DNA from 2 places in the Microbacterium sp. CFSPD4_SD4 genome. Region 1 is predicted to be linked to the other one. Evidence: riboswitches for the same ligand, from Rfam matches in the RefSeq annotation. Region 1 holds a riboswitch; the other holds the start of a gene.
The links. A riboswitch is a leader RNA that binds a small molecule or an ion and turns the genes downstream of it on or off. The one in region 1 is predicted to bind thiamine pyrophosphate.
Positions count from the first base shown of each region.

Region 2: another riboswitch for thiamine pyrophosphate. It lies ahead of thiM (hydroxyethylthiazole kinase); the one in region 1 lies ahead of AC2W7E_RS12540 (ECF transporter S component).

Region 1 is NZ_JBNFOC010000008.1:73,946-78,146, reverse strand. It holds gene AC2W7E_RS12550 (energy-coupling factor transporter transmembrane component T family protein) at 1-598, opposite strand, end outside; partial or broken gene AC2W7E_RS12545 (ABC transporter ATP-binding protein) at 595-2,048, opposite strand; gene AC2W7E_RS12540 (ECF transporter S component) at 2,048-2,689, opposite strand; TPP riboswitch at 2,680-2,791, opposite strand; gene AC2W7E_RS12535 (D-alanyl-D-alanine carboxypeptidase family protein) at 2,869-4,201, shown strand, end outside.
Region 2 is NZ_JBNFOC010000003.1:294,145-298,345, forward strand. It holds gene AC2W7E_RS07795 (DUF402 domain-containing protein) at 1-549, shown strand, start outside; gene AC2W7E_RS07800 (NAD-dependent epimerase/dehydratase family protein) at 736-1,707, shown strand; TPP riboswitch at 1,715-1,808, shown strand; gene thiM (hydroxyethylthiazole kinase) at 1,799-2,647, shown strand; gene AC2W7E_RS07810 (bifunctional hydroxymethylpyrimidine kinase/phosphomethylpyrimidine kinase) at 2,644-4,201, shown strand, end outside.

The DNA of each region.
Region 1 (4,201 bases):
GGATCGACAGGACGAGCAGGGCGAAGGCCATGCCGAGGAAGCGCCGGATGCGGCCGCGGTCGGCCACGCCGCGGGCTCGACGCGCCAGTTCCAGAGCCCGCCAGTCGTCGAGGAACAGCCCCACCATGCGCAGTCCGGCGAGCGCGCCGAGCACGAATCGGGCGGGCAGGCGCAGGATCTGCCCGAGGCCGTCGGCGAGATCGGTCGGATCGACCGTGATGAAGAGCACCACCGAGGGCAGGGCGATCGCGAGCACCCGGAGCATCGTGGCGACGGCGAGCGCGAGCGACCCCTCGCTGATGCGCAGCACGAACCAGTCGACGTAGACCGTGCCGCTCGTCTCGCCGTACAGGGCGATGGTGAGCCCTGTGAGCGGCGCCGCGAGCCAGACCGGCCAGGTGCGGACCCAGAACTCGCGCCACCCGATGCCGGCGAACAGGAACAGCACCGCTTCGAGCACCAGGGCGACCGCCGCCGACACGGGATCCAGCGTGAGGATCAAGGGCACGGCGATGAGGGCGCTCACGCCGAGCTTCGCGACCGGGTTGATCCGGGCCACGACGCCGGCGCGGGCGCGGGTGTCGGCGAGATCCGTCATGCCGGCGCCCCCAGGGCGAAGCGGGTGGCGTGCAGGGCGCGCGCCACGTCGAGGTCGTGCGTGACGGTGACGATCGCGGAGCCCTCATCCCGGAGGGTGGCGAGCATCGCGACGAGCTCGGCCCAGGTGCGGGCGTCCTGTCCGAACGTCGGCTCGTCGAGGATCAGCACCCGGGGTCGCGTGGCGATCGCGGCCGCGACGGTGAGACGGCGCTTCTCCCCACCCGAGAGCGTGTACGGGTTCGCGGCTCCCAGCGCGGACAGGCGCAGGCGGGCGAGCAGCTCGTCGACGCGGGCCTCGACCTCGTCCTCGGGGACGCCCAGCGCGCGCGGGCCGATGGCGAGCTCGTCCCGCACGGTGGTGGCGAGGAGCTGGTGCTCCGGCTCCTGGAAGACCATGCCGATCCGGGTGAGGAGGTCGCGGGACGCCCAGCGGATCGGCGCGGGATCGGCACCCTGCGCGAGCACCGGCGTCGCGGTCACGGCCCCCTCCGCGGGCGGGAGCAGGCCCGCGAGGGTCAGGCCCAGCGTGGACTTGCCCACGCCGTTCGGGCCGGTGATCGCGAGGGCCTCGCCCGCCCGCACGTCGAGGTCGATGCCGCGGGCCACCGGACGCCCCTTCACCCGCGCCACGGCGAGTGCTCGGGCCGACAGCAGCACCTCGCCGGGCACTGTCCTCGGTGCCGGGGGCTCGGCGGGAGGACGCCCGGGCACCCAGACGCCGTCCGCGGCCAGGCGCTCTCCCTGCGCACCGAGCACCGCGGCGGGAGGGCCGTCCGCGACCACCCCGCCGGCACCGAGCACGATGACCCGGGTGAGGAGCGGCAACCACACCTCGAGTCGATGCTCCACGACCACGAGGGTGGCGGGGTGCGCGGCGAGCATCCGCTCCACCGCCTCCCTGACCTCGCGCACCCCGTCCGGATCGAGGTTCGCCGTCGGCTCGTCGAGGAGGACGAGGCCGGGGCGCATCGCGAGCATGCCGGCGAGGGCGAGACGTTGCTTCTGGCCGCCCGACAGCGCCTTGGTCGGATGATCGAGCGGCACGTCGAGGCCGACGGCAGCGAGCGCCGCCTCGACACGCGGCCAGATCTCCGCACGCGGTACGCCGAGGTTCTCGCACCCGAACGCGACGTCGTCGCCCGCGCGGCGAGGATCACCTGGGAGTCGGGGTCCTGGAGCACGAGCCCGGCGCGCCCGCGAGTCGCCACCGCCGGAGCGTCGTCGACGAGGAGCTCCCCCGCGCTCTCGCCCTCCTCCTCGCCGCCGAGCACGCCCGCGAGGCCGTGCAGCAGGGTCGACTTGCCTGCCCCGGACGCGCCGAGCACGAGAACCCGCTCGCCGGGCTCGATGCGGAACGAGACGTCGCGCAGCGCCCATGCCCGGCGGCTCGCATGCCGCCAGCCCCAGCCGCGCGCCTCGACGACCGCGGGAGCGACCTGCGCCGCCATCAGACGCGCACGCGCGCCTCGCGCCCGGAGCCGAAGCGGTCCAGCGCCCCCGTCGCCGCGATACCGCGGGCGAGCACCCACGACAGGGCACCGGCGATGACGGCGCCGGAGATCACGGTGCTCACGAGGTAGATCACGGTGAACGCGGGACCGGAGCCGGCGTACCAGAGGATGAGGTTGTTGATGCCTCCCGCGAGCGCAGCGCCGGCACCGGCGAGGATCGCGACGGGCAGCGACCAGCGACGGTAGAAGAACAGCAGGAAGACGAGCTCGGCGCCGAGACCCTGCACGAGGCCCGCTTCGAGCGTGAGGAAGCCACCCCACTGGTTGCCGATGAGCGCCGAGACGACGGCGGCCAGCAGTTCGACGTAGATCGCCGCACCGGCCTTGCGGATGATGAGGCCGCCGAGCACTCCGGCGAACAGCCACGGTCCGTCCAGGAGACCCTGGAGCCCGGGGAGCAGCGGCTCGAGCAGGGCCTTGGGGCCCAGGTACCCGACGTTCCAGGCCAGGAAGATCAGGCCGGCGGCGACGCCGAGCACGCTGGCGACGACGATGTCGACGATGCGCCACCGCAGATAGCTGCGCGCCGGAGCGCCGGTCGTCTTCGTGGACGAGGATGCGGACGTGGACGTACTCATGTGAACTCCTCCCTGCGCTGGCATGACCCAGATCAGGTTCGACGGTCGAAGCGCGATTCGCTCCCTCTCAGCCCGGCTCGCCGGACTCCCGTGGTTGTGCTGTAGATCCTAGCGTCTTCCGTCCGCGCGTCCCGAGCCGCGCACGGCGGATTCCTGTCGGCATTCGGTACCGTAAGCGAGTGACCGCTTCCGATCCCCCTGAAGAGGCGTCCGGCGGCGTCGGCGTCGACGCGCGGCCCGAGGACTCCGCCCCCGCGTCCTCGCAGACCGTCGACACGCTGCCTGCGACCACGACGGAGACCGTCGCGTGGGCCGATGCCTCGACACCGGCGACCGCGCTGACCTGGGTCGACACGGACGTGGTCGAGTCCGGGTCGTCGACGCCGGAGTTCGACGCCACCCCGGAAGCCGAGGCCGCCCCCGGCCTGCTGCGCGACGCGACGCTGCGTCCGGCGATCGCCGGCCCCGGCCTGCTCGTCCCGCTCGGGGTCCTCGCCGGGCTCATCGCCTCCTACGCCGGAAGCACGCTGCTCTGGCCGTTGCACGAGGTCGCCCCCACCGTCCAGGCCGTGGAGGTCACCCCGGTGGCCGCCCCCACCGCCGCGCTCGCCTGGCCGGAGGTGGGCGACGGTGCCGTGGGCATCGCCGGGATGACCACGGCCGCGTCCACGACCGCCCCGGTCAGCATCGCGAGCATCACCAAGGTCGTCAGCACGCTCATGGTGCTCGACCGCCTGCCCCTCGCCCCCGGGGAGCAGGGCCCCGAGTTCTCCTTCACCTACGCCGACAGCATCCGGTACTGGGACTACCGGATCTCGAATCAGTCCGCGCTGGATGTCCCCGTGGGCGGGGTGCTGACCGAGTACCAGCTCCTGCAGGGCACCCTGCTCGGTTCGGCCAACAACTACATCGATCGGCTCGCCGCGGAGATCTGGGGCTCCGATCGGGAGTTCGCGGCCGCCGCCGAGGTCTGGCTCGGCGAGCGCGGGCTCTCCGAGATCACCGTGGTCACGCCGTCCGGATTCGACGCGCGCAACGTCGCCACCCCGGAGGCGCTCGTGGCTCTCGGCGAGCTCGCGATGCAGAATCCCGTGTTCGCGGAGATCGTGGGCACCCGGTCGGTCGAGCTGCCGGGGGCCGGCACGGTGGAGAACACGAACGGCATGCTCGCGGACCCGGGGGTCGTCGGCATCAAGACCGGCACACTCGTCGGCTGGAACCTGCTGACGGCGAAGGACGTCTCCGTGGGGGACTCGACGGTCCGCCTCTACGCCGCGGCGCTGAACCAGGAGGACGACGAGGCGCGTCTCGCCCTCACCCGTGCCCTCTTCGCGCAGACCGAGGCGGCGCTGCAGGCGCAGGGCCCCGCCGTTCCCGCCGGGACGGTGGTCGGACGCGTCCGCACCGCCTGGGGCGAGGAGGTCGACGTCGTGACCGGTGAGGACGCGGATGTGGTGCTGTGGAACGGGGCGAGCGCGACCGCGACGGCTGTGTTCGATCTCGGCGAGGAGC
Region 2 (4,201 bases), on a different contig from region 1:
CTCGATCGGCGGTGGCGGGAGCCCCGGCGCCGGATCGTCGAGGAGTGGTGGGGCAACGGCATCCTGCGCATCGCGCCCGCGGGAGTGCCGTGGTCGGTCTGGCTGTTCTGGAGCTCGGTCACCGGGACGACGTGGGACTTCGCCGGCTGGTACGTCAACCTCGAGAACGCGCACCTGCGCACCGACAGTGCCACCTACACCTCCGATCACGTCCTCGACGTCGAGATCGCACAGGACGGGCGCGTGGCGATGAAGGACGAGGACGAGCTGGTCGCCGCCGTCGACCAGGGACGGCTGACCGCCGCGCAGGCCGCGCAGATCGAGCGGCACGCGGTCGCGGCCATCGCGTCGTTCCATGCCGGCGACTGGCCGTTCGATCGGGAGTGGATCGACTGGCGACCGGACCCGTCGTGGACGATCCCGGTGTTGGACGGCCTCGACCAGATCGTCGTCCCCGACCGCTTCGGGGCCGGCCTCCGCGACGGCGCCGAGCCCGCGCGGCATCAGGCGTTCGCGCGGCATCAGGCGACAGCAGCGCCCACGGCCTGAGCTCGCGTGAGGGCCTGAGCTCGCGCGGTGGGCGGTGTTCGCGAGGTGGCCTGTGTTCGCGTGAGGGCCTGTGTTCGCGTGGTGGCCTGTGCTCGCGTGATGGCCTGTGCTCGCGCGGTGGCCTGTGTCGCTCCGCTCTGAGCGGAGGCCCTTCCCCCGAGTCGTCGATCCTGATGACATGGGCACATGACGGATGTGCTGATCCTGGGGGGAACCGGATGGCTGTCGGGGCGCATCGCCGCGCACGCGTTGGGGGCGGGGGCGTCGGTGACCTGCCTCGCCCGCGGCGGGCGGCCGGCGCCACCGGGAGCGACCCTCGTGCTCGCCGACCGCGACGACGAGGACGCCTATGACGTCGTCTCGCGGACGGACTGGGACCACGTCGTCGACGTCTCCTCCCGCGTCGATCACGTCTCCGGGGCGGTCCGCGCACTCGGCGACCGTGCCGCCCGGTGGACCTACATCTCGTCGATGTCGGTGTACCGCGACGACATGACGGTCGGAACGGACGAGTCGGCCCCGCGGCACCCGGCGGCGCAGGCCGGTGAGGACGACGACTACGCGCGGCAGAAGGTCGCGGCGGAGGACGCCGTGCAGGAGGGCCTCGGCGACCGCGCGCTCCTCGTCCGTCCCGGCCTCATCGTCGGCGACGGCGACCCGAGCGATCGCTTCGGCTACTGGGTGACGGCGTTCCTCCGGGCCCTGGACGAGCCGGTGCTGCTCCCGCCGCTCGACGGGCGCACGGCGCAGGTCATCGACGTCGAGGACGTCGCCGCCTTCGTCGTGTCCGCCACCGTCACCGGTGCCGTCAACGCGATCGGCGACGTGCGCGACCTGGAGGACGTGCTGCGTACGGTGCGCGCTTCCACCGGGCACACCGGTCCGGTCGTCGTCGGCACGGAGGAGCGTCTCGTCGCGGAGGGTGTCGCGTACTGGGCGGGGTCGCGCTCGCTCCCGCTGTGGCTGCCGCCCGAGATGAGCGGATTCATGACCCGCTCGAACGCGCGGTACCGGCGCAGCGGAGGCAGGATCCGGCCCCTCGACGAGACGGTGGAACGCGTCGTGGCGGACGAGCGCGAACGGGGCGTGGGCCGGGAGCGTCGCGCCGGACTCACGCGGACGGAGGAGCGGGCGCTGCTCAACGCCTTCGCTCGCTAGACTGCGAGGCAGTGACACGGGGTGCCGCATCCGCGGCTGAGATCACACCCGTCGAACCTGATCTAGTTCGTACTAGCGAAGGGATGTCGCAATGAGCGATCCTGTGCGTCCGGAATCCGTCCTCGACCTCGCTGTCACGGCGGGAAGGCTGCGGGAGGAGGTCCGGGCTGCGCCGCCGTTGACGCACTGCCTCACGAACGCCGTCGTGACGGGGTTCACCGCCAACGTGCTGCTCGCGCTCGGTGCGGCGCCGGCCATGGTAGACATCATCGGCGAGGCCGAGCCGTTCGCCGCTGCCGCCTCGGGGCTCCTCGTCAACCTCGGGACGCCGACCCCGGAGCAGCGGGAGGCGAGTCGGGAAGCCGTGGCCGGAGCGCTCGCCGCCGCCACGCCCTGGGTGCTCGATCCCGTCGCGATCGGCACGCTCCCGGTGCGGACGGCACTGGCCCACGAGCTGGCCGCGCGGCGCCCGACCGCCATCCGCGGCAACGCGTCGGAGATCCTCGCGCTCGCCGGGCACAGCACGGCGGCCGCGGCGGTCGACGCGACGGACGGCACCGAGGCGGCGGCCTCGTCTGCGCGCGAGCTCGCCGACCGGTACGGCTCCGTGGTCGCCGTCTCCGGCCCGGTCGACCTCCTCACCGACGGGGAACGGGTGATCCGCATCGCCAACGGGCACGAGCTGCTCACGCGGGTGACGGGCGGCGGCTGCGCGCTGGGGGCCGTGATGGCGGCCTTCCTCGGGGCGTCCCGCGGTAGCGGGACCGATGCGCTGACGGCGGTGGCCGCGGCGACCCTCGTCTACACGGTCGCGGCCGAGCAGGCGGCGGAGACCTCCCGCGGACCGGGCAGCTTCGCCGTCGGACTGCTCGATGCGCTGTCCGCCGTGACCCCAGCGGATCTCCGGGACCGCGCCCGCGTCGAGGAGGAGACCCGATGACCGTCGACCTGTCCCTCTACCTCGTCACCGATCGGTCGCTGTGCGGCGCACGCGGGGTGGTCGCGACCGTCCGCGAAGCGGTGGCCGGCGGCGTCCGCATCGTGCAGCTGCGCGACAAGGAGGCGACGGACGAGGAGACCGTCGTGCAGCTCCTCGCTTTGTCCGCGGCCATCGACGGTCGTGCGCTGCTCGTCGTGAACGATCGCCTCGATGCGGCTGTCGAGGCCCGTCGTCGCGGCGCCAGGGTGGACGGGGTGCACCTCGGTCAGGCGGACGCCTCGGTGCTCCGCGCGCGCGAGCTCCTCGGCCCGGAGGCCCTGATCGGGCTGACCGCGAACACCTCCGCGCACCTCGAGGAGGTCGCCGCGCTGCCGCCCGGCACGGTCGACTACCTCGGGGTCGGCGTGATCCGCCCCACGCGCACCAAGCCCGACCACCCGGCCCCGCTCGGCATCGACGGCTTCGCCGCGTTCGCCGCGCGCAGTGCGCTGCCGTGCGTCGCGATCGGCGGGGTGGAGCTCGACGACACGGCGGCGCTGCGCGCGGCCGGCGCGGCCGGGATCGCGGTGGTGTCGGCGCTGTGCGGCGGCGGCGACCCCCGGACAGCCGCCGCGGCCTTCCGTCGGCGCTGGCTCGGGCGGGCGGTGCCGCACGTGCTCAGCATCGCCGGCAGCGATCCGTCCGGGGGCGCGGGCATCCAGGCCGACCTCAAGGCGATCGCCGCGAACGGGGGCTACGGCATGGCGGCCCTGACGGCCCTGACCGCCCAGAACACGCAGGGCGTCCGCGCCGTGCACGTTCCTCCCGCGGACTTCCTCCGGGCGCAGCTCGACGCCGTCGGTGACGACATCCGCATCGACGCCGTGAAGGTCGGCATGCTCGCGGACGTGGAGGTGATCCGGACGGTCGCCGCGTGGCTCCGAGACACACAGCCCCCGATCGTCGTGCTCGACCCGGTCATGATCGCGACCTCGGGGGATCGGCTGCTCCACCCCGATGCGGAGCGCGAGCTGCGGAGCCTGCTGTCCCTGGCGACCGTGGTCACCCCGAACCTCGCCGAGCTCGCGGTGCTCGTCGGTCACGAGGTGACGGACTGGGCGGACGCGCTCGCCGCGGCGCGAGAGCTGTCGGCCGCGATGGGGACCGCGGTGCTGGTGAAGGGCGGGCATCTGCCCGGGGACGAGGCACCGGACGCCCTGATCGACACGGCAGCCGGTACGCACGCCGAGTTCCCCGGCGCGCGCATCCGCACGGCGAACACCCACGGCACCGGCTGCTCGCTGTCCGCGGCTCTGGCCACACGACTGGCGACGGGCGACGATCCCGCGACTGCGGTGCGCGCCGCGCGCGCCTGGTTGCGGGAGTCCCTCCGCGCGGCGGACGACCTGGAGATCGGGCGAGGACACGGCCCGATCCATCCCTTCTCGGGACTCTGGGCGCGCGGCGGGGTCGAGACCCGGCCGACACCGGAGGAGGTGGCCGCGGCCTGGTGGGACGAGACCGCCGCGATCCGCCGCGACATCGACGCGCTGCCCTTCGTGCGCGCGCTCGCCG